Regions from separate parts of the Lysinibacillus sp. PWR01 genome, predicted to be linked through region 2. Evidence: riboswitches for the same ligand, from Rfam matches in the RefSeq annotation. Region 2 holds a riboswitch; each other region holds the start of a gene.
What was found. A riboswitch is a leader RNA that binds a small molecule or an ion and turns the genes downstream of it on or off. The one in region 2 is predicted to bind thiamine pyrophosphate.

Region 1 (5,899 bases), on a different contig from region 2:
GGTTGTAGAAGAACAGCTGAAGCAGATGCCAGCTAACTTACCAACTATACAGCAATTAAAGCAACAACTTACTGATGTCAGTAAACAGAAAGAAAATCTGCAAAAAAGATGGCAAGCGAGTCAAGAAAATTTGCATGTGGCAAAGGAAGCGGCTAGCAATGCAAAATTAACTGTAGAAATTGCCAAACAGTCTTTTGAGGAATTACAGCTCAAAATGAATGAAAAGCTTCAGCAATTTTCAGCAAATATGCAGGAAATAGGTTTCAATAGCTACGAGGAATATGCTAGTGCCAAACGGAGTGCCATGCAATTAGATGCCCTTCGAAAAACATGCAGCGACTATGCTTTACAAGTCCACACTTTGAAAATCCAAATTACCGAAGGGGCTACATATCTTCAAGGGAAAGAGAAGCAAGATTTAGTGTTGATGGAAGCAAGGGTAGAACAGCATCGTATTTCCTATGAGGAAGCATTTAAACGTTTGCAACAGATGAATGGCTTTGCACAAGCATGCCAGGGCTTTATTGAAAAGGTAGAAGAAATAGCGAGAGAGCTTCATTTACTTGAACAGGAAGCAGGGCGAGTAAAGGAACTCTATGGATTATTAAACGGACAAAACGCGAAAAAGCTATCCTTTGAGCGTTATATACAAATTAATTATTTAGATCAAATTACAGAAGCTGCCAATATACGGCTGTATCATTTATCAAACGGTCAATTTGAGCTCAGACGCTCAGATAGATTGGAAAAGCATGCAAAGCAAAGTGGACTTGGTCTTGATGTTTATGATGCCTATACGGATCAATTACGAGATGTTAAAACATTATCAGGAGGCGAAAAATTTAATGCTTCGCTAAGTCTTGCTTTGGGAATGGCAGATGTGATTCAAAGCTTCCAAGGTAATATTCATATTGAAACGATGTTTATTGATGAAGGCTTTGGTTCACTCGATGAGGAATCACTAAACAAGGCAATTGATACATTAATTGATTTACAGGATTCTGGTCGTATGATTGGTGTTATTTCTCATGTACCTGAATTGAAATCTGCGATGCCAGCAGTTTTACATGTAGAAAAAACATTGAATGGACATAGTCAAACACATTTTGAAGTGAAATAAAACGAAGGCGTATTTCCGAAAAAAAGGAATACGCCTTCGTTTATTTTTTTCGAGGTGTGGCTGTAGGCGTTGTTCCCTTTTTTGCAGCCATTACTTTCCTGACGATAGGAATAACAATCGGTGCTAACTTTACTGCGGTTTTCACAACGTTTGATACTTTCATTCAAAAACAGCTCCTTTTACAATTACTACTACCTGTTTCTCTTAAAAATAAAACATTAGCGGATAACGCGAACAGCCTGAATAATATTCCAGATCACAATACCAAGTGAGACGAGGGCATAGATGGCGAATGAAGCAAACCAAATAATCATCACTGTATTATTACTGGAGGTTGGATCTAAACTAAATGTGGAAAAAACAAAGACAATAAAGAACAGGATGCCAAAAACAAAAGGAATTAAATGAGAGACAAGTGCACGAATCGAATGTTTTTTTACATCACTATCTTTTGTCACAATGTACACAATTAATGGAACGATGAAAGGGGCGAAGAAAATACTAAGATAACTAAAGGCAGCTAAAATTTTTTGATTCTCCATAGTTGTACCTCCTTTTTTAATATTTACGCATGAATAATAGCAAAGTTTCAAAAAAATAATGTATGGAAGAGGTTGTAATCCTCCTAGCCTTTGCGTACAATGAAAATGTTCAAATAAATTCAGATGTAACGACCACAAGGGGAGCTGATGATGTCAGCTGAGACTGGGCACGTAATGCCTTGACTCTTCGAACCTGTAAGTTAACGCTTGCGTAGGGATGTGGATAGAAACCGACACTTGTACGATGTGAGGCTCTGTCCTGGCATCGTTTTTTCATTCTCGGGGGAAAATGGTGTCAGAAAGAGACATATCAGCGCATTTCTATTCCTGCTCTTGTATCCTACATCGGAACAAAGGAGAGAATATGTATGGACAAAAAAAGACTGTTAATGCTAGTGGAGATTGCGATATTTGCAGCAATTGGGCTAGTACTTGATCAGGTATCCTTTAAAGTATGGGCACAAGGTGGCTCAGTTAGTCTTGTCATGGTACCTATTATGTTAATCGCGTTTCGTTGGGGCCTAGTAGCTGGGCTAACAACGGGACTACTTGTGGGTGTTATGCAAACAATGTTTGGTTCCTATATCGTGCACTGGCTACAAGGATTACTAGATTATGGTGTTGCTTTTACAGTTGTAGGATTAGCGGCAGTTGTACGTGGACCAGTGTTGGACGCTGCTAAACATATGAACAAAACAAAAATGGCACTTTATATTATAATAGGTACCGTTTTCGCAGGCTTCTTACGATACGCGGCACATACAATTGCTGGTGCTGTATTTTTTGCAGAATATGCTGGCGATCAAAATGCTTGGATCTATTCCATCATCTATAACGGTACATATATGCTACCAGCAACTATATTAACGGCTATCGTTGGTGTTCTTTTATTCACAGCCGCTCCACAATTAATGCAAAGAAAAGCTTAATGCAAGTCCCTTCACATGAGTGGGGGGACTTTTTTGTTGTGAATAGCTCTTATAGCACTTTGCAAAGTAGGAAAGCATACAATATTTAAAGCGTTTATCGTTATACGCATAAAAAGTTATGTTATATTAAAGAATAGATATTAGATGAAAGGGACGTTATACATGATTGTAAAAACACAAGAAGAGATTGAAGCTTTTAAAAAAATAGGACGCATTTGTGCTGAAATTCGCGAAGCGATGAAAGCTGCAACAAAACCAGGTGTTACAACACTTGAACTAGACGAAATTGCTGGCCGCATGTTTGCGGAGGCAGGCGCTATTTCTGGACCGAAGGGAGAATATGATTTCCCTGGGTATACATGTATTAGTGTCAATGAAGAAGTGGCGCATGGTATTCCAGGGAAGCGTGTTATTCAAGAAGGAGATATTGTGAATATTGATGTTTCTGGCTCCTTAAACGGCTACTTTGCTGACACAGGTATTTCATTTGTTGTTGGTGAAGGCTATGAAGACAAAGAAAAGCTATGCCGTGTTGCCAAAAGTGCCTTTGATCGAGCAATGACAAAGGTAAAGGCTGGATCTAAATTAAATCAAATTGGTAAAGCAGTTGAACGTGAGGCGAATGCTAATGACTTAACTGTTATTATGAATTTAACAGGTCATGGCTTAGGTAAATCTTTACATGATGAGCCAAATCATATTTTAAACTATTATGATGCATGGGATTCTACCATCATGAAAGAAGGTATGGTGCTTGCGGTTGAGCCATTTATCTCAGCAAAAGCAGAGCATATCGTAGAAGCTGGTGATGGCTGGACATTCGTGACACCTGATAAATCACTTGTAGCTCAAATCGAACATTCAGTCATTGTGACAAAGGATAAACCAATTATCCTAACGTCATTAGACGAAGAATAGGATATAATGAAAAATCCTGCTAACCAATTTATTTTTGGTAGGCAGGATTTTTTTTAATAAATAAAATGCCAACAAAGAGAACACCACATAAAAATAAGGCGGCTGTAGTGACAAGTAGCTCATCAAAACCATTATGTATGGCGATTCCAATATAAGCCCAAATAAAAACACTTGGATACATAACATCAAAGTGATGGAAACGGATATGTAGCGCAATGGCTCCTCCCAATGTTAGTAAAATCACTGCCCAAAGAGGCGTACTAAGACCAAAGCCGTTCCAACCATAAGCCGTTAATGTAAAGCTTGTATTTGTGATAAAAATAAATGTCATCCATGCTAAATAAATGGAGAAAGGAATACGACCAGACAAGGCTTTGTCCTGAAGAGGGTACGTATTATACAGCATAAATAAATACAAGACTAAGAGTAATGTAATGCCAAGAGAAACAATAAATAACTCATGATGCCAGACGTATACCGTCAATGCTTGCAATATATTTATGCAACTAAAGAGCGCAGACTGTTTCAAAGTTGTCTTTTTGATGTTCATAACTAACCAATAACCGAGTAATAAATAAATGATAATCCAAATTACATGACTTATACTAACCGGTGCAAATACTACAGAAAAACGATTAGCGATTTCTAGCGAAGATTGACCGTTGATGTTCACGAAAAAGGATGAAAAGGTTAGGATGATTGAGACAAGATAAGAGATTGTCATCATGATAAACCGAGGCATGTTTTCCTCTCCCTTCGTGTTAGATTGTATAGGGAAAAGACAAATAAGTATAGTACTGTCACTTTTTTTATTATAACGGAAATTCCTAACAATGTATCGTGTTGTTTTACTAATAATATCTACAATTTACCATGCCTGATAGGCATCCATATATTTCTTTAGTACAATAAGAATATCCAAATAAAAGGAGTGAAGTTTCATGGCACAAAATTTGAAAAATCTAGACCTATCCATTGAACTAGACAAAAAGATGTATAAAAAGAAATTAAAAGTACTCCAATATGAAATGTTAAACGCGCAACAGTTTTTATTAAAAAATAAAATTGGCTTAATCTTGGTATTTGAAGGAATGGATGCGGCTGGTAAAGGTGGCGCTATTAAACGATTAATCGAACGCGTCGATCCACGCGGTTATGTTGTACACCCTATATCTGCTCCTCAAGCACATGAATTACGCTACAACTATTTACAACGATTTTGGAGAAAATTGCCTCAACATGGACAAATCGCTATTTTTGATCGCTCATGGTATGGTCGCGTATTAGTAGAACGCATCGAAGGATTTGCAACGAAGGATGAATGGTCTCGTGCTTATGAAGAAATTAATAATTTTGAGAAGATCTTAACTGCAGGAGATTACATAATTATTAAGTTCTGGCTTCATGTTTCAGATGAGGAGCAATTAAAACGCTTTAAAGAACGTGAACAAAATCCTTATAAATCTTGGAAGCTAACAGCTGAAGATTGGCGCAATCGTGATAAATCGCCGCAGTATATTGAAGCAGCAAATGCAATGTTTGAAAAGACCGATAAAAAAGATGCTCCTTGGATCTTAGTCGCTGGAGATGACAAAAAGTATGCACGTGTTCAGGTGCTTCAAGAAACAATTGCACACATTGAACGAGAAGCTCAAAGACGTGGTCTTCATTTAACAAATGTGTTAGACAATGCACAACTAGAGGATGCTGAATCATCCAGTTTGGAAATAGTAAACGAGAAAAAGAAAGAACAAAAAACTAAATAATTGAATTGTGCTGCTATGACAATAAGACATGAGCTGTTTTGGTTGTAGCAGCATCTTTTTTTACATACAATAAAATATAAATAGGGTTTTCAATCAATGGATTGTAGCCAATGTAACAAAAAAGGAATGTATTGATATTTATTGGAAGGCTAGTGTGGAGAATGGTGCTTAAAATTTGGAATCTATTAAGAAAAAAGGGTGGGAATGTGGTAACGATAAAGGGGGAAAAATGCTACATCCGCACATTCCAAGAAAAAGATGCACGAAGTTTAATGGGTCTCGTAAGCCGAAATAAATACTTTTGGTCTATATATGAGCCACTGCAAAGACCTGAATACTATACAGTTGACGCTCAATACAAAAAAATTCAAGAAAGTCTCTATTTAATGGAGTCAAAGCGAGAATTTACGTTTGGTATTTTTGAGCATGGTACAAACAATCTAATAGGACATATTGCACTTTATGCTGTAAAACGCTTACCATACTCAAGTGCATTTGTTGGCTATGCGATGGATGAAATTTACGTAGGGAAGGGCATTGTCACAGAAGCTGTGAATATGGTGGTTCGATTCGCATTTGAGCAAATTGGTCTACATCGTGTAGAGGCATATGTGTCGACACAAA
Region 2 (5,899 bases):
GGGTATATTGGGCGTAACAACCGTAGCAAGTGGTAGTAAAGTTGAGCATAGTGCATCGATAGCTTCTTGCTGCAATAGGCTTTCTCCACCTTTTGCAATCATCACTGGATCAACAATCAGTGGAATGTTTAGCTCACCGATCATGCTTGCGATTGTTTTGATAATAGCTGAGGAATAAAGCATTCCTGTTTTAATTGCAGTTATTGAAAAATCTTCTACTAAGGCCTCGAATTGTTTTTTTATAAAGGAAACGTCAATTGGGTAAACACCTGTTACACCCAATGTATTCTGTGCAGTTAATGCTGTAATGACAGAGGTGCCAAACACTTTTAATTCCTGAAATGTTTTTAAATCAGCCTGTATACCAGCACCGCCTCCGCTATCTGAGCCAGCAATCGTCGTTACAATATGCATGAAGCTTCACCATCCTTTGACAAACGATGTATAGCATTAAGTAAGGCGATTTGAAAATCACCGATATCTGCAGTAAATGCTGATGCTAGTAAACCTGCTTTTTTATAGTAAGTAAGTGTTTCTGTTAATTGCTGGTAAGGGTTAGGTCCAACACGATAGGCAGCACCGCAAATTGCGCTTAGTAAACAACCTGTACCCGTTACTTCCGTCATTTGTGGATGACCACCAGCAATCCATTGGCTATGCTTACCATCAGTTATAAAATCACGTTCCCCCGTTACAATAACTATGCATTGATAGCGTTGAGCCAATAATGTGGCTTCTGCTTCCATAGCGATGGAGCCATGACCACTATCGACACCCTTTTGTTGCCAATCTACACCGGCTATTGCAGCAAGCTCGCCAAGATTACAGCGAATCACAGCAAATTGTATGTTCTCAAGTAAATGTTTGACGGTTTCCTTACGATAAGTTGTGGCTCCAACGCCAACAGGATCTAAAATAACAGGAATACCAAGTGCATTCGCTTTTTTACCTGCTAATAGCATGGCGCTTTTTGTACGATCATTAAGCGTTCCAATATTAATTAATAGTGCTTGAGCAATCGCTACCATTTCCTCTGTCTCTTGGCTGTCATCAGCCATTACCGGTGAGGCACCTATTGCTAATAAACCATTTGCTTGAAAATTTGCCACTACATAATTGGTGATGCAATGGACGAGTGGTTGCTGTTGACGAATTGTTTGAAATATCATTGTAGTCCTCCTCTGTGGATGGACGTAAGCATGCAAAAAAGGCTCTTTTTGTGTAAAAATGCACGAAAAAGAGCCTTTCATCTGTAAAAAACGATGTCTATTGCTCCCTACGTCAGTATTAACTAACAGGTTCAAAGGGTCAGGTTTTACCTTCTCAACTCTTGCGAGTCCCCCTGCAATCTTGTATTTAGTTGACCAAAATGTACCACACTTTTCATATGTATTCAATAACTAGTTTTCCTATAAACAAAACGTGACTGATGCCATATAGCAAAGTATGATAGTTGTCATGACTTTAAAGAAATTGAGTGTAAACCATTGAAAATAATGAAAAAGGAGTTTTATAATGTGTCATAGCAAAAGGGGGCATTTGCCATGAAAAGACAAGATTTAGTTGCACCAGAATGGTATAACATAGCAGAGGAAATTGAAAAATATGCGCAGGATGCAACAAAAAATGCTTTAATCATTTATGAAGAAAATCAAGACGTCCAATTTATTACATATGCACATTTATTGGAAAAAGCGAATCAAGCAGCACATGTTTTCACCAAGCAAGGCTTAAAGAAAGGTGATGTCATTTTAGTGATGGTACCACGTTCAGTGGAAGCATATATTGTGTATATTGCTGCATTGAAAGCGGGTTTAACCATTATTCCAAGCTCAGAAATGTTAAGAACAAAAGATATTGAATATCGTATTCACCATGCCAATGCTAAAGCGGTTATTGCATTTGAACCTTATATTGAACAATTTGATGAAGTGGGGAATTTACAAGGCATATTGCAATTTGTCATAGGGCATGCACACGAACCTTGGCAGAACATACTTGAAAAAATGCATAATCAACCTACAACTTACATAAACCCTATCCCGACTAAAAGCACTGACAATGCATTTTTAGCCTATACAAGCGGAACAACAGGAAATCCGAAAGCAGCGGTGCATACTCATAGTTGGGGCTATGCACATTTACGAACAACAGCACCACATTGGCTGGGTGTACATGAAAATGATATTGTTTGGGCAACTGCAGCACCAGGATGGCAAAAATGGATTTGGAGTCCGTTTCTTGCTACTTTGGGTAGTGGTGCTACCGCATTTGTCTACAAAGGTAAATTTGAAGCAGCTACTTATTTAGCATTGCTTGAAAAATTCAAAATCAATGTACTATGCTGTACACCAACAGAATATCGTTTTATGGCAGCGCTTGAAAATTTACATGAATATGATTTAAGTGCAATTCGCCAAGCTGTATCAGCTGGTGAGCCTTTAAATAGTGAGATCATTAAAGTTTTCTTGGAAACATTCAAATTACAAGTACGAGATGGCTACGGGCAAACGGAAAATACATTATTGGTGGGAACAATGGTGGGGATGGAGGCGCGAGTTGGCTCTATGGGGAAACCTACTCCTGGCAACACCGTTGAGATTATTAATGATTTGGGCAAACCCGTTACTGTGGGAGAAGTGGGCGATATTGCTGTTCATCGTGAAACACCAGCCCTCTTTAAAAAATATTTAAATGATCCTGAACGTACAAATTTACAATTTCGTGGGGATTGGTATATTACAGGAGATCGTGCCTATAAAGATGAAGATGGCTATTTTTGGTTTGATGGCCGAGGCGACGATGTCATTATTTCCTCAGGCTATACGATTGGACCCTTTGAAGTAGAGGATGCCCTAATGAAGCATCCGACTGTGAAAGAGGCTGCAGTGGTTGCGAGTCCTGATAAAGTCCGTGGAAATATTGTCAAGGCATTTATTGTTCTGCGCAACGATGAAAAAGGTGATGAAGCACTTATTCAAACACTTCAAAGTCATGTGAAATCACTGACTGCTCCATACAAATATCCACGTGCTATTGAATTTGTAGAGGAGCTACCGAAAACATCTTCAGGGAAAATTAGACGTGTCGAATTACGACAACAAGAAATCAAACAACTCCAATCATGATCATTTCCTAGGAAATAATGTCGAAAATCAAAGTTCATGCAAAGGTATGGACTTTGATTTTTTTAATTTTTTTAGGTAAGGTAGGATAAGGAAATAAATAGCATAAAGCTTTTTGCATAGTATTATTGCAAAAAAATGAAACAAATGTGTAATTCATACGTATTACGTGTTAAGGAGGCGGAAAGACATGAATGTAAAAAGGTGGGTTGCTTTAGTAGTTGCAGGTGTTCTTTTACTATTTTCATTAGGAATTAACACCATTTTTGCGCTTTTTAAAGCAGATTTCCTAGGTAATTTTGATAGTTTAATGGCAGGTAATAATTTAGATGTATATGAAAATGTAATTGAAGGGGAAAATTTTGATAAGCGAATTGCTTATTTAAAGGTAGATGGAGCGATTCAAGATATTGGCTCAAGTACATTGTGGCAACCAGTTGCCTATGATCATCAATTTTTCTTAGAACAATTGGATAATATTTTATATGATGAGTCCATACAGGGTGTTGTTTTAAGCGTCAATTCACCAGGTGGTGGTGTGAAGGAATCAGCAGAAATCTATAAAAAGCTTCTGAAAATTAAAGAAGAACGACAAATTCCAATTTATGTATCAATGGATTCTATGGCCGCTTCAGGTGGTTATTATATTTCGGCACCTGCAGATAAAATATTTGCCCATCGTGATACAATAACAGGTTCTATTGGTGTCATCATGCAATCCATTAACTATCAAGAGCTGGCTGAAAAAGTTGGTGTTAAATTTGAGACGTTTAAATCAGGGGAGCATAAAGATATGCTAAGCCCAATGCGTGAAGTGACAGCAGAGGAACGTGCAATGATGCAAGATATGATTAATGAAACGTACGAAGAATTTGTAGATATTGTAGAACAGGGACGTAATATGTCTGAAGCAGAAGTGAAGAAGGTTGCAGATGGTCGTATTCTTGGTGGTACAAAAGCGCTTGAAGCAGGATTAATTGATGAAATTGGTGATGAAGAAGCGGCCATTGCAGCTCTTCGTGAAGATTATGGACTTGAAGATGCCGCTTTATTTGAGTATTCATATGATATGGGTGGCTGGCAATCATACGTTGGTATGAAAATTGGCTCCATGTTTGGTCCATCTGCAGAAGAGAAAATGCTAATGAAAATCATGACGGACTATAGCGCACCGAAAATGATGTATCTATACGGGGAATACTAGGGGGGGAGCACAATGACAAACAATGAAATTGTTATGCAAGGTTCACCCTCTATGGAAAATGGCTTTCTTATGAAGACATCAGGAGAATCAGCAAAGCATAAAAACTATGCATTAAAAACTGCTGGTTTTTGGGTACGATTTTGGGCATTTTTATTAGATGGATTCATTATTTCTGCTGTAGGTGGAATACTCGTTAATCCTATTTTTTATCTGATGGATTGGTCCTTATCTGATTCTGTTTGGTACGCGCCGATTTCTATTATTACAGCAATCTTCTACTATAGCTATTTTGTGTTGATGACAAAGTTCTTTGGGCAAACATTAGGGAAAATGGTATTTGGATTACGTGTGATTTCATTAAAGCATGATCAGCTAACTTGGTCAGATGTGTTATTCCGTGATTGGATTGGGCGTATCATCAATAATATTTTTATGCCACTGTATATTTTGGTAGTGATTTTACCAGAAAATCAAGGTTTACATGATTATTTTGCCGATACAACAGTGGTGCACGAAAAAATCTTTATTGAAAAGGATTCAACACCAACTACTTTACCAAAGCAAGAAGAGATTATAGAAACTACTGAACAAGAAGAAAAACTAGAACTAGCCAAGCTAGAGGAAAAAAATGAACAATAAACAAATGGCTGTCTCAAATTAGGAGACAGTCTTATCTATTTCTAAGTATGTAAGCTATCATAGTTGCAATTAATTCCCTTCATTTAGTAATATTATGTACATATGAAGATTAGGAGGCGTTTGTATGGCACAAGTAACATTTAAAAATGGTCCAGTGACACTAGTAGGAAATGAAGTAAAGGTGGGCGATCAAGCTCCAGATTTTACGGTATTAGCGAATGACCTATCACCTGTAACATTAAATGATTCAGAAGGAAAAATTCGTTTATTTAGTGTTGTCCCATCATTAGATACTGGTGTATGTGATGCGCAAACACGTCGATTCAATGAGGAAGCAGCTAATTTAGGTGACAATGTAGTTATTTATACGGTATCTGTGGATCTTCCATTCGCTCAAAAGCGCTGGTGTGGTGCAGCAGGTATTGATGCAGTTCAAACTGTATCAGATCACCGCGACCTTTCATTTGGTGAAGCATATGGTGTGTACATTCAAGAATTACGTCTTCTGACACGTGCAGTATTCGTTGTGGATGCAAACAATAAAGTAACATATGTTGAATATGTACCTGAAGCTACAGATCATCCAAACTATGAAGCGGCCATTGCAGCTGTCAAAGCACTAGCATAATAAGCTGCTTTTAGGCTAAGATAATACTAGACAAAGGGGCTGTGACAAGTGTTTGTCACGGCTCTTTTCTGCGTGAAAGGAAGTTAGATATGGAAAATATCGAGAAGTTATTTGGTTTGCTAAATGAGCATGCCGAAAAAATCGAAAAAGAACACAATATAACGTTACTAGAAGGATTATTAGATGGGTTAGAGGCATGGCTTGATGGCGAAGTAGATTTTTCTCAAAAAGGTGCAACAAAAGAGGATATTCGTAAAGCTATTCAAATTGCTATTTTAAAAGGGATGCGCAAAGGCTCACAGC
Region 3 (5,899 bases), on a different contig from region 2:
GCAATGCGCTTTGACGGCAACCTTGGTTCAACTTTAGGCTATGAACCAAATAGCTATGGTGAATGGGAGCATAACTTAGACCATAAAGAGCCTGAATTACGCATTGATGGTCATGCAGGTATTCATGACTTCCGTGAAGACGATAATAATTACTTTGAACAACCAGGTAAACTATTCCGTCTATTGACTGCGGAAGAGCAACAACGCCTATTTGAAAATACAGCGAATGATATGGCTTCTGTTGAAGAATTCATCAAGCGTCGTCACATCCTTCACTGCTATCTAGCTGATCCAGCATACGGTGAAGGTGTTGCAAAAGCGATGGGTCTTTCATTAGAAGGTATGGACCTTACAAACCCATATGTAAAACAACCAACAAACGTTTAATATTCCACTTATTATTGATATCCAAATCCAACTTTTACTCCATGTGAATCCATCATTCACATGGAGTTTTTTGATTAAGAAAAGGCCTATGTCTATAATTTGACATAAGCCTTTTCTTTCATTATTGGTAAATTTGACTACCTGCTTTTTTAAACTCTTCCGCCTTATCCTTCATACCTTGATGGATCGCTTCAGTAGTATTTAAATCCTTTTCTTTAGCATAATTACGGATATCCTGTGAAATTCTCATACTACAGAATTTAGGACCGCACATAGAACAAAAGTGCGCTGTTTTTGCTCCCTCTGCTGGCAGTGTCTCATCATGATATTCCACTGCGCGTTCTGGATCTAATGACAGATTGAATTGATCACGCCAACGGAATTCAAAACGTGCTTTAGACAGTGCATCGTCTCGTTGTTGTGCACCAGGATGCCCTTTTGCTAAATCAGCAGCATGTGCAGCAATTTTATAAGTAATAACACCTACGCGAACGTCCTCACGATTCGGTAAGCCAAGATGCTCTTTCGGTGTCACATAACAAAGCATCGCTGTACCAAACCAGCCAATCATCGCTGCACCAATGGCTGAGGTAATATGATCATAACCCGGAGCAATATCTGTTGTTAGTGGGCCTAATGTATAGAAGGGCGCTTCCTTACAAACCTCTAATTGCTTATCCATATTTTCTTTTATGAGATGCATCGGTACATGACCTGGCCCTTCAACCATCACCTGAACATCATGCTTCCAAGCAATTTGCGTTAGTTCACCTAGTGTTTCAAGCTCTGCAAATTGTGCCTCGTCATTGGCATCTGCAATTGATCCTGGACGTAAACCATCACCTAAGGAAAAAGCAACATCATAAGCTTTCATAATTTCACAGATTTCCTCAAAGTGTGTATAAAGAAAATTCTCTTGATGATGATATAAACACCACTGTGCCATTATAGAACCCCCACGAGATACAATGCCTGTTACACGATTTACCGTAAGCGGTACATAGCGTAAAAGGACACCTGCATGAATGGTGAAATAATCAACACCCTGCTCGGCTTGTTCAATAAGGGTATCACGATATACCTCCCATGTTAAATCCTCTGCTATGCCATTCACTTTCTCTAAAGCCTGATAAATTGGCACAGTTCCCACTGGCACTGCAGCATTTCGAATAATCCATTCTCTCGTTGTATGAATATGCTTACCTGTCGATAGATCCATAATATTATCTGCACCCCATCGAGTTGCCCACGTCATTTTCTCAACTTCTTCTGCAATGGACGAAGATACCGCCGAATTCCCAATGTTTGCATTGATTTTCACATGGAAATTACGGCCAATAATCATTGGCTCTGCCTCAGGGTGATTGATATTAGAAGGCATAATAGCTCGCCCTGCTGCAATTTCTGAACGAACAAATTCAGGGTCCATATTTTCACGGATGGCTACGAACTCCATTTCAGGTGTTATAATGCCATTTCGCGCATAATGAAGCTGTGTTACATTTTTACCTTTTTTAGCACGTAAAGGCTTTCTTGCTAATTCAGGAAAGACATTTTCATGATTACGGGGGTCATCTGCACGACGAAAACCATTATCCTCTGGTTTAATCGTACGCCCCTCATATTCTTCAACATCCCCTCGTTCTTCTATCCATGTGCGTCGTAAAACTGGTAAACCTTTTGTAATATCCGCTTGATAGGCCGGATCTGTGTAAGGACCACTCGTATCATATACTCGAATAGGTGCATTTTCTTCATTTCCAAAACTTCCTGTTGTGGGACTTAATGCGATTTCACGCATAGGTACTAAAATATCGGGGCGTGATCCTTCCACATATACTTTTTTGCTTCCTTCAAAGCTGGACATAATCGTAATATTCTTTTCACTAATTGCTGACATGAGCTACTTCTCTCCCTTAAATATATTTTGATACAAGGACCGAATCTAGCTCACCCCAACAATCAAATAAATAAAAGCCGAATCCAAAATAATTATTTGGATCCGGCCATGAATGTAAAGGTCTATTAATTGCATACTCTGCAATAGCTTCTTAACTTTCCCACGCTGGTATGAGCCAGATCAGGTCCAAAGGGTCAAGAAACCTCTAAGCGTTTCCCTCTCAGCCTGACTCATCAGACTCCCCTAGTTAATACTATTTAGTTTGATGCTAGTGTAGCAGATATTACTAAGAGATGGAAGTTATATTTTTTATCTTTCAACTAACTAGGTAAATAATACTTCTGCAAAATAAATCACAATTGTTACGGTTATACAGCTCACAATAGTTGAAAATAAAACAGCTTGCGCGGCTGTTGCTGATTCTACATCATATTCCAATGCTAGACTAGAGCTATTACGAGATGTTGGAAAGGCACTGGCTATAAACAGTGATTGTGCGACGACTCCATCTAATCCCAATACATAAATAATGACTAATGCAACAGCTGGTCCAATAATTAATCGTGTAAAACAGCTGACAAAGACCGTTTTATTAAACATTGATTTGATCTCAAGTTGTGACAATTGCGCACCCAAGGTAATTAATGCCACAGCAATAAATCCATCTGCCACATGCTCTACCGGTATTTTGATAAACTGCGGTATACCGATATCAAAATAGTTCATAGCAACGCCTATAATCAGTGCATGAATAATGGGCATTTTAAAGAAATCTTTGATGATTGTCATACCCGACTTCGTAGAGGAAATTAAATTGTACAAACCATATGTATAAGTAGTCATATTTTGAAAGATTACAAGCATGACCTGAATGGCTACGCCAATAGGTTGCGTGGCAAAAATCATTTGAGCCACTGGAATACCGTAATTGCCAGAATTAATAAGCACCACACTATTTTTAAAGACTGCTGCCTCTGTTTTGGCTAAACCTAGCCCTTTCGCCATCAAATGACTGAGTATCATTTGACTACCGATAAAGAGCACAATAAATAATCCGACTTCTCCCAGAACAGATAATTCTACATGTGTTTCATATAAATTTACAAAAACAGCCGCTGGCATAAAGCAATATGTAATAAGCTGAGACAATGCTTTTAAGTTAAAGCGAAATTTCTTTTGTAGTATAGCGCCTATTACAAGTAACACTAAAATAGGTACAACAATTTGAAAGAAAATCATTCCGAGATACATCATATCAATGTCCCCCTTCCAGTGTTAATAGTAGTGCTGAATTCTTTTTAGGTCAATTTCTCTTACCTTCACAATAAAAGAAAGACTGCCTCTATATTGAAGGCAGCCTTTCCTTTTAAGCAAGCTTAAATCGATTTACAACTTCTTGTAGCTCATTTGAAATATCGTTCATACTTTGAATAGACTCTGCTACTTTTTGTAATTCTGCTTGTTGATCCATAGCAGAAGCACTTACTTGTTCTGCAGAAGCTGCTGTTTGCTCTGAAATAGCCGAAATACTTTGGATGGACATGATTGCCTGATTTTTATGCTCTAACATACTAGATAGTTTATTCATTAATTCACTAATAGAATTCGCAATTGAACCTGACAAGTCACTGCTATCTTTAAATGCTAGTTGCGTGCTTTGTACTGACTCATTTTGAGCGTGCATTAAATCTGCATTAGATGCAATGACTGCAACCGTTTGCTGAGAATTTTCAAGAATGCTTTCTACTGTACTCTTGATAATTTCTGTTTCATTCTTAGATTGTTCCGCCAGCTTTCTAACTTCCTCTGCAACTACCGCAAATCCTTTACCATGTTCACCAGCACGTGCAGCCTCAATACTTGCGTTTAAAGCTAGCAGATTAGTCTGCTCGGTAACGCTCTGGATTGAAGCAATAATCTGATTAATATTCGCAATATTAGAGGCCAATGATTCCATTTGCTGCTGGATACGCCCATTCATCTCATTTGTCTCCATATTACGCTCCCGTAAGCTTTCAACTTCATGCAATCCTTTTTCTGTCGTTACACCTGTTTTATGAGATAGCTCATCCATTTCGTTGGAAAGAGCCGTAATGGCATCAATTTGATCAGATAAATCCATCATTCGATAATTTGTTTCTTCTGTATCCTCTGATTGCTTCGAAGCTCCTTGTGCAATTTCATTGATAGCTATAGAAACCTCCTGACTAGAAGCAACTACTTCATTAAACGCCTCATGTACCTGATTAGAAGATTGGTTCAATAACATCGTAGAATTAAGCACGGATTGAATCGCACTATTGGTTTTATCTAGCATATTATTATAAGCAATCGCCACTGCACCAATTTCATCAGACTTAATATATTTCTCTTCTACTTTTTGTGTTAAATCTCCCTCAGCCGCAGTTTCAATCGATGCACGTAAAAATTTAAGTGGCTTTAACTGTTTATAGATGAATAACACACTTGCTGCTGTCATCAAAACAACCATAATAATAGAAGCAATAATCGTAAATACAAATACATGATTATATGTCTCTAGAATCTTTGATTCAGCTAGCACGACTTGAACAGTCCATGTTTCGTCAATATCCTCTAAAATCATTGGAGCAAAAACATTATATGCTTTTTCCTTCAGTTGATTAGAATCAACGTATATACTTGTTAGCTCACCATTTTCCATTGTCTTACTAATACTTGTCCAAGTAGGATCCTCTTGCATATTGCGCCCAACTAGCTCTTCACCAAAACTGTTAGCTGTTAGCACACCTTTATTGGTAATAATTGCTGCGTAACCGCCTTCTGGGGCATTCGATTTTGTTAAATCATTTAAAAAATCTATCGATACATCCGCTGTCAATACACCGAAAAATGTTCCAGAAGCATTGATTAATGGCACCGAAATGGTTGTCATTAAAACGCTTTGTCCGTTTACATTATACTCATAGGGCTCCGTCAAAACTGCACGTCTCTCTTCTTTTGGTACCCAATACCATTCAGAAACACTCTTATCATCAATTCCTTCGATTAGAGCAGTCGTGATATCATTTCCGTTTTTACTTAAATAAGGCATAAAACGCTTTTTAGTATCTATTAAAGCTGCCTCAGTTGGTTCTAGAATAATAGAATCTTGCTCAAAGATTGCTCCTACCCCAAGAATGTCATTATTGTTAGCTAAATTATTTTCCATTATGTCTATGACACCTTTGGTAGACAACGTATTATTCTTCTCCAGGCTTTCTATGATACGCTTTGTTGTTTGTAATGTCGTATTGGCTTTCTTAAAGCGTTCACTCATAATAGCGGCAGAAGATTCAGCTGTTTGCAATGTTCCATGCTCTGCGTCTTCAACACTTTGCTTTTTTATAATAATCCCTGTTGTTACTGTATAGGATAAAAATAAAATAAGAAATAATCCTATTATTAGGGAAGAAAGTTTTAAGGCAATTCCTCTTGATTTTTTCATAACTAACACCCCACTTTTATACTAATAATAATGGATGGAGGTTTGTATCACAATAAAATAATTAGCGAATAAAGTAGAAAATTTACAGAATTATAGAGAAAAATACCGATACTACACTAATTATTTATTCTTCTTAAATAAGGACT
Region 4 (5,899 bases), on a different contig from region 2:
ATGAGAATGGCATTGAAGCTTTCGTTGCGTATTTGAATGAGGAAAAAGATGTCCTTCATCCAGTGAAATATGTAGAAGGTATACAAGATGATATCGAAGTAGAGTTCGCTTTCCAGTATAACGATGGTTATTCGGAAACGATCTTATCATTTGTTAATAATGTTCGTACACGTGATGGTGGTACACATGAAACGGGTGCAAAAGCAGCATTGACACGTGTCTTTAATGAATATGCAAGAAAAATTGGCTTGTTAAAGGACAAGGATAAAAACCTTGAGGGAACAGATATTCGTGAGGGCTTAGCGGCCATTGTGTCTGTTCGTATCCCAGAGCACTTACTACAATTTGAAGGTCAAACAAAGGGCAAGCTTGGTACAAGTGAGGCTCGTTCTGCAGTGGATAGTGTGGTGTCTGAACAAATTTTGTATGTGCTAGAGGAAAATGCGGAGTTATCGGCTTCCCTTGTCCGTAAAGCGATTCGTGCGCAGCAAGTACGTGAAGCGGCTCGTAAAGCACGTGAGGATGCACGAAATGGGAAGAAAAACAAAAAGGGTAGTACGATTCTATCAGGAAAATTAACGCCAGCTCAGTCACGCAATGCGTCAAAAAATGAGCTGTATTTAGTCGAGGGTGATTCTGCAGGAGGTTCTGCCAAACAAGGCCGTGATCGTACATTCCAAGCGATTCTGCCATTGCGTGGGAAAGTAATCAACACAGAAAAAGCCAAGCTACAGGACATTATGAAAAACGAAGAAATTTCAACGATTATCCATGCGATCGGGGCAGGTGTTGGAACGGATTTTGCGGTGGAGGATTCCGCCTACGATAAAGTAGTGATTATGACTGATGCGGATACAGACGGGGCACATATTCAAGTCTTGCTATTAACATTCTTCTATCGTTATATGCGTCCACTAATTGAAGCAGGAAAAGTCTATATCGCGCTACCACCGCTTTATAAAGTCTCGAGAGGTACTGGAAAAAAAGAAGTCATTGAATATGCTTGGACAGAAAATGATTTACAAAAGGCCATCAAAAAGGTTGGAAAGGGTTACATATTACAGCGCTATAAAGGTCTTGGTGAGATGAATGCAGACCAACTATGGGACACAACGATGAACCCTGAGACACGGACATTGATTCGTGTCACAATCGAGGATGGTGCACGTGCAGAGAGACGTGTCACGACGTTAATGGGCGATAAGGTAGAACCACGTCGTAAGTGGATCGAAGCCAATGTAGACTTCGGTATGGAGGATGATTCTAACATTTTAGAGAATGAATTCATCCAACAAGAGGAGGACCAAGCATGAGTAGTACAGAAAAGTTTCAAGATTTACCGTTAGAAGAAGTGATGGGTGACCGTTTTGGTCGCTATAGTAAATATATTATTCAAGACCGCGCGTTGCCTGATGCACGTGACGGTCTTAAACCAGTACAGCGCCGTATTTTATATGCGATGTTTACAGAAGGCAATACAAACGATAAACCGTTCCGTAAATCCGCAAAAACAGTGGGTAACGTAATCGGTAACTATCATCCGCACGGCGATAGCTCTGTGTATGAGGCGATGGTCCGTATGAGTCAGGACTGGAAGGCGCGTCATATGCTCATTGAGATGCACGGGAACAATGGCTCGGTCGATGGTGATCCACCAGCTGCGATGCGTTATACAGAGGCGAGACTATCTGCTATTGCCGCTGAAATGCTACGAGATATTGGCAAGAAAACGGTCGAGTTTGTGCCGAATTTTGATGACCAGGATATGGAGCCAACCGTTTTACCAGCACGTTTTCCAAACCTATTAGTCAACGGCTCTACAGGGATTTCCGCTGGTTATGCGACGGATATTCCGCCACATGCCTTAGATGAAGTACTGGATGCTGTGTTGATGCGCTTAGACAAGCCTAATGTTAGTGTAGATGAATTGATGACGGTGATTAAAGGGCCAGATTTCCCAACTGGTGGTATCATTCAAGGTGTGGACGGCATCAAAAAGGCGTATGAAACAGGTCGCGGCAAAATCATTGTCCGTGCTCAAGCAGTTGTCGAACCAATCAAGGGTGGTAAAGAGCAAATTGTTATCACGGAGTTACCATACGATGTAAATAAAGCGAATCTTGTGAAAAAAATTGATGAGCAACGTGTAGATAAACGACTAGAAGGTATTGCGGAAATTCGAGATGAATCAGACCGTACAGGCTTACGTGTCGTGATTGAGCTGAAAAAGGATGTACCAGGGCAAGGAATTTTACAGTACTTGTTTAAAACAACGGATTTACAGGTAGCTTATAATTTTAATATGATTGCCATCCACAATCGTCGCCCAACGATGATGACATTGCCATTATTGCTGGACGCGTATATCGCCCATCAAAAAGAAGTAGTGACAAACCGCTCCATTTACGATTTACAAAAGGCAAAGGACCGTTCTCATATTGTAGAAGGCTTAATTAAAGCCCTTTCCATTTTAGATGAAGTGATTGCGACGATTCGTTCTTCTAATGATAAGAAGGATGCGAAGCTTAATTTACAAGCGAAGTTTGATTTTACAGAGGTACAAGCAGAGGCCATTGTAAGCCTACAATTATATCGTTTAACGAATACGGATATTACAGAGCTTCGTCAGGAACAGGACGAATTAAATAAGTTAATTGCCAAGCTAGAGGGCATTCTACAAAGTGAAGCCAAGCTAGTACGTGTTATTAAACAAGAGTTGCTAGACATTAAGAAACGCTTTACAGAGCCACGTCGCTCGAAGATTGAGCAAGAAATTGAAGAAATTAAAATTACATTAGATGTCCTTGTGCCAAGTGAAGAGGTTGTCGTGACAGTGACGAAGGACGGTTATATTAAACGTACATCGACACGTTCTCATGCCGCTTCAAACGGGCAAGATTTTGCCATGAAGGATTCGGATTATTTATTGTATGAAGCAAACTTAAATACACAGCACCATCTATTGCTGTTCACAAATCGTGGCAATTATATTTATCAACCTGTTCATGAGCTTCCTGACATACGCTGGAAGGACCTGGGCCAGCATATTTCCAGTATTGTCCCAACAGGGGAAGATGAATCGATTATTGCGGTCTATGGCTTTGAAACATTTGAACAGCCCAATACGTATGTCTTCACAGCCACAAAAGATGGTCAAATTAAGCGCTCACCACTCGCAGACTATGCGGTAACACGTTATTCAAAGCCAATTAAAACGATGAACGTCAAGGCTGGTGATGCGATGATCTATGCATCGTTTGTGACGGATGATGTAGAACTGATGCTAACAACGGATACAGCCTATGCGATTCGTTTCCCGATGGAGGAACTACCCGTTACAGGTGTGAAAACAGGCGGTGTGAAAGGGATCACGCTAAAAGATGGAGAAGCCTTAGTTGGTGTCAATGTGCTACAGCCTGATGTTACACAATATGTAGTGATTGTGACACAGCGTGGAGCCGTGAAGAAAATGAATGTCGCTGAAGTTGAAGTAGCAAGTCGTGCAAAACGCGGACTAAAAGTATTAACAGAGTTAAAAGCAAATCCTCACCGAATTGTAGCAGTTATACAAGCGACAGACGAGGAGCAGGTTGTGATTGAAACCGAAAAAGGCGTTCAAGAGGTAATTGCTGTACAAGCATTGTCTCGTGCAGATCGCCATTCCAACGGTTCGTTTAAAGTGGATATTGCAACAGATGGGGCGATTTCCCATGTATTAACAGCCAAAAAAGAACAAAAACCTAGCTAATATCATGCCCAGTCTCTTAGGAGAGCTGGGCTTTTGTCTTGAATACAATCGCTATTCAAAAATAGCACCTTGTCATTTAAGTGTAACTATGGGTATAATAATCATCGAAAAGTTCATAGCGAAAGAATGTAGGGGGGCTAGTAGTTGCTAGCTGAGATTGTGTCCGATAGACGCTGACCCTTTGAACCTGATTTGGCTCGTACCAGCGTAGGGAACATCTATTCAAAAAAGCAAAGTTTTGAAGAATGATTGTAATACGTCTGGGAGGAATCCTAGGCGTTTTTTTATGTTTTCAAGCAATAGTTTGAAAACCTTGTATACGCTTTCTTCTGGTGACAACATTCATTCATGAACACTTTCATATTACAAACTGGGAGGCTTTCGCATGAAAAAATGGTTATTTATTCTATTGGCAGCACTTTTGACTTTAGTGGGCTGTAGTGACAAGGAGGACAAGCAGGCAACTGACAAGCTGAAAAAGGTGTCTGTGGTACTGGATTGGACACCGAATACGAATCATACAGGTCTGTATGTCGCAAAAAAACTTGGTTATTTTGAGGAACAGGGCTTAGATGTTGAGATAATTATGCCTGGTGAGGCGGGCGCAGATCAGCTTGTTGCTTCTGGAAAGGCAGAATTTGGCGTGAGCTATCAGGAAGGCATTACACAGGCGCGTGTACAAGATGTGCCGCTGGTCTCTATCGCAGCGATTATTCAGCATAATACATCTGGCTTTGCTTCTATTGCATCAAAAGGCATTACATCGCCAAAGGATTTTGAAGGTAAAACTTATGGTGGTTGGGGTGCGCCATTAGAGCAAGCCGTTCTCCAATCATTAATGCAAACAGAAAAGGCAGATATCAATAAGCTAGATATCGTCAATGCAGGGGATTTAGATTTCTTCACAATGATGGAAAAAGACATTGATTTTGCTTGGATTTATTATGCATGGACTGGGATTGAAGCTGAGCTGCGTGGGGAAAAGATTAATATGCTGTATCTAACGGATTATAGTGATCAATTGGATTACTATACACCTGTTCTAGCTACGAATGAAAAAATGCTACAGGACAACCCTGATGTTGTCAAAGCCTTTGTTGCAGCTACATCAAAAGGCTATGAATACGCAATAGAAAACCCAAGTGAAGCAGCTGATATGTTAATCGAAGCGGCTCCTGATTTAGATAAAGAGCTAGTGCATAAAAGTCAGGAATGGCTGGCAGATAAATATCAGAATGATGCCAAGCAATGGGGAGAGCAAAAGCTTTCTGTGTGGGAAAACTATGCAAAATGGATGTCTAGCAATCATGTACTAGAGGGCGAGTTTGATGCGAAACAAGCCTTTACAAATGATTTCTTACCTAAAAAGGAGGCCAATTAAGATGGCAAATTCATTAATCAGTGTGCAAATCATACCAAAGACAGAGAAATATGAAGATGTTATACCTTATGTGGATGCAGCGATTGCTGTGATCGATGCTTCTGGCGTGAAATATGAGGTACATCCATTGGAAACAACGATGGAAGGCGAGCTTTCTACATTGCTCCAAATCATTGAAAAAATGAATGAGAAGATGATCGAGCTTGGTGCCATTAATGTTATTACACAAGTGAAAATTTTATATCAGCCAAAGGGTATTACGATGGATACATTAACGGAGAAATATCAGTAATGAAACGTGCATTGCAAAAGGGAAGGACGATAATTTTTATCGCCTTCCTCTTATTCATATGGGAACTAATCGTGCATTTTGCTGAAGTTCCACATTGGTTATTACCTGCGCCAAGTAGTATTTTGTGGGAAGCCTTTCAGTCGTATCAAACCTTTCTACCACATGTATTTGCTACGGTGCAATTAGCCTTACTAGGTCTGGCCATTGGCATTGCTTGTGGTCTAACGGTGTCGATTGTGTTGCATCGTTTTACATTCATTCGGGAGTTGTTTTATCCAATTCTTATTATGTCGCAAAATGTTCCCATTCTTGTCTTGGCACCATTGCTTATTATTTGGTTTGGCTTTGGCTTATTACCGAAGCTCATTATTATTTGCCTCGTGTGCTTTTTCCCAATTGTCATTGCAGCGATGGATGGATTTAGGCAAACGGCCCCTGAATTAAAGCATTATTTTGCCATGATCGGTGCTACCAAGGC

Region 1: it holds a riboswitch for thiamine pyrophosphate, as region 2 does, so the genes downstream of both, thiT (energy-coupled thiamine transporter ThiT) here and thiM (hydroxyethylthiazole kinase) in region 2, are expected to answer to the same signal.
Region 3: it holds a riboswitch for thiamine pyrophosphate, as region 2 does, so the genes downstream of both, thiC (phosphomethylpyrimidine synthase ThiC) here and thiM (hydroxyethylthiazole kinase) in region 2, are expected to answer to the same signal.
Region 4: it holds a riboswitch for thiamine pyrophosphate, as region 2 does, so the genes downstream of both, ACEVFT_RS14925 (ABC transporter substrate-binding protein) here and thiM (hydroxyethylthiazole kinase) in region 2, are expected to answer to the same signal.

What each region holds. Positions count from the first base shown of each region.
Region 1 covers NZ_JBHERJ010000038.1:46,653-52,551, reverse strand. The annotation lists gene ACEVFT_RS05635 (AAA family ATPase) at 1-1,120, shown strand, start outside; gene ACEVFT_RS05630 (hypothetical protein) at 1,161-1,283, opposite strand; gene ACEVFT_RS05625 (magnetosome magnetite crystal formation protein family) at 1,339-1,662, opposite strand; TPP riboswitch at 1,790-1,897, shown strand; gene thiT (energy-coupled thiamine transporter ThiT) at 2,031-2,591, shown strand; gene map (type I methionyl aminopeptidase) at 2,754-3,509, shown strand; gene ACEVFT_RS05610 (hypothetical protein) at 3,538-4,233, opposite strand; gene ACEVFT_RS05605 (polyphosphate kinase 2 family protein) at 4,451-5,275, shown strand; gene ACEVFT_RS05600 (GNAT family N-acetyltransferase) at 5,437-5,899, shown strand, end outside.
Region 2 covers NZ_JBHERJ010000089.1:127,688-133,586, forward strand. The annotation lists gene thiD (bifunctional hydroxymethylpyrimidine kinase/phosphomethylpyrimidine kinase) at 1-414, opposite strand, end outside; gene thiM (hydroxyethylthiazole kinase) at 402-1,169, opposite strand; TPP riboswitch at 1,257-1,354, opposite strand; gene mbcS (acyl-CoA synthetase MbcS) at 1,545-3,128, shown strand; gene sppA (signal peptide peptidase SppA) at 3,316-4,329, shown strand; gene ACEVFT_RS20855 (RDD family protein) at 4,342-4,968, shown strand; gene tpx (thiol peroxidase) at 5,093-5,596, shown strand; gene ACEVFT_RS20865 (class I SAM-dependent methyltransferase) at 5,686-5,899, shown strand, end outside.
Region 3 covers NZ_JBHERJ010000104.1:13,796-19,694, forward strand. The annotation lists gene ACEVFT_RS24655 (catalase) at 1-387, shown strand, start outside; gene thiC (phosphomethylpyrimidine synthase ThiC) at 509-2,287, opposite strand; TPP riboswitch at 2,428-2,542, opposite strand; gene ACEVFT_RS24665 (AEC family transporter) at 2,612-3,541, opposite strand; gene ACEVFT_RS24670 (methyl-accepting chemotaxis protein) at 3,654-5,753, opposite strand.
Region 4 covers NZ_JBHERJ010000073.1:46,733-52,631, forward strand. The annotation lists gene parE (DNA topoisomerase IV subunit B) at 1-1,313, shown strand, start outside; gene parC (DNA topoisomerase IV subunit A) at 1,310-3,748, shown strand; TPP riboswitch at 3,869-3,979, shown strand; gene ACEVFT_RS14925 (ABC transporter substrate-binding protein) at 4,134-5,129, shown strand; gene ACEVFT_RS14930 (thiamine-binding protein) at 5,131-5,421, shown strand; gene ACEVFT_RS14935 (ABC transporter permease) at 5,421-5,899, shown strand, end outside.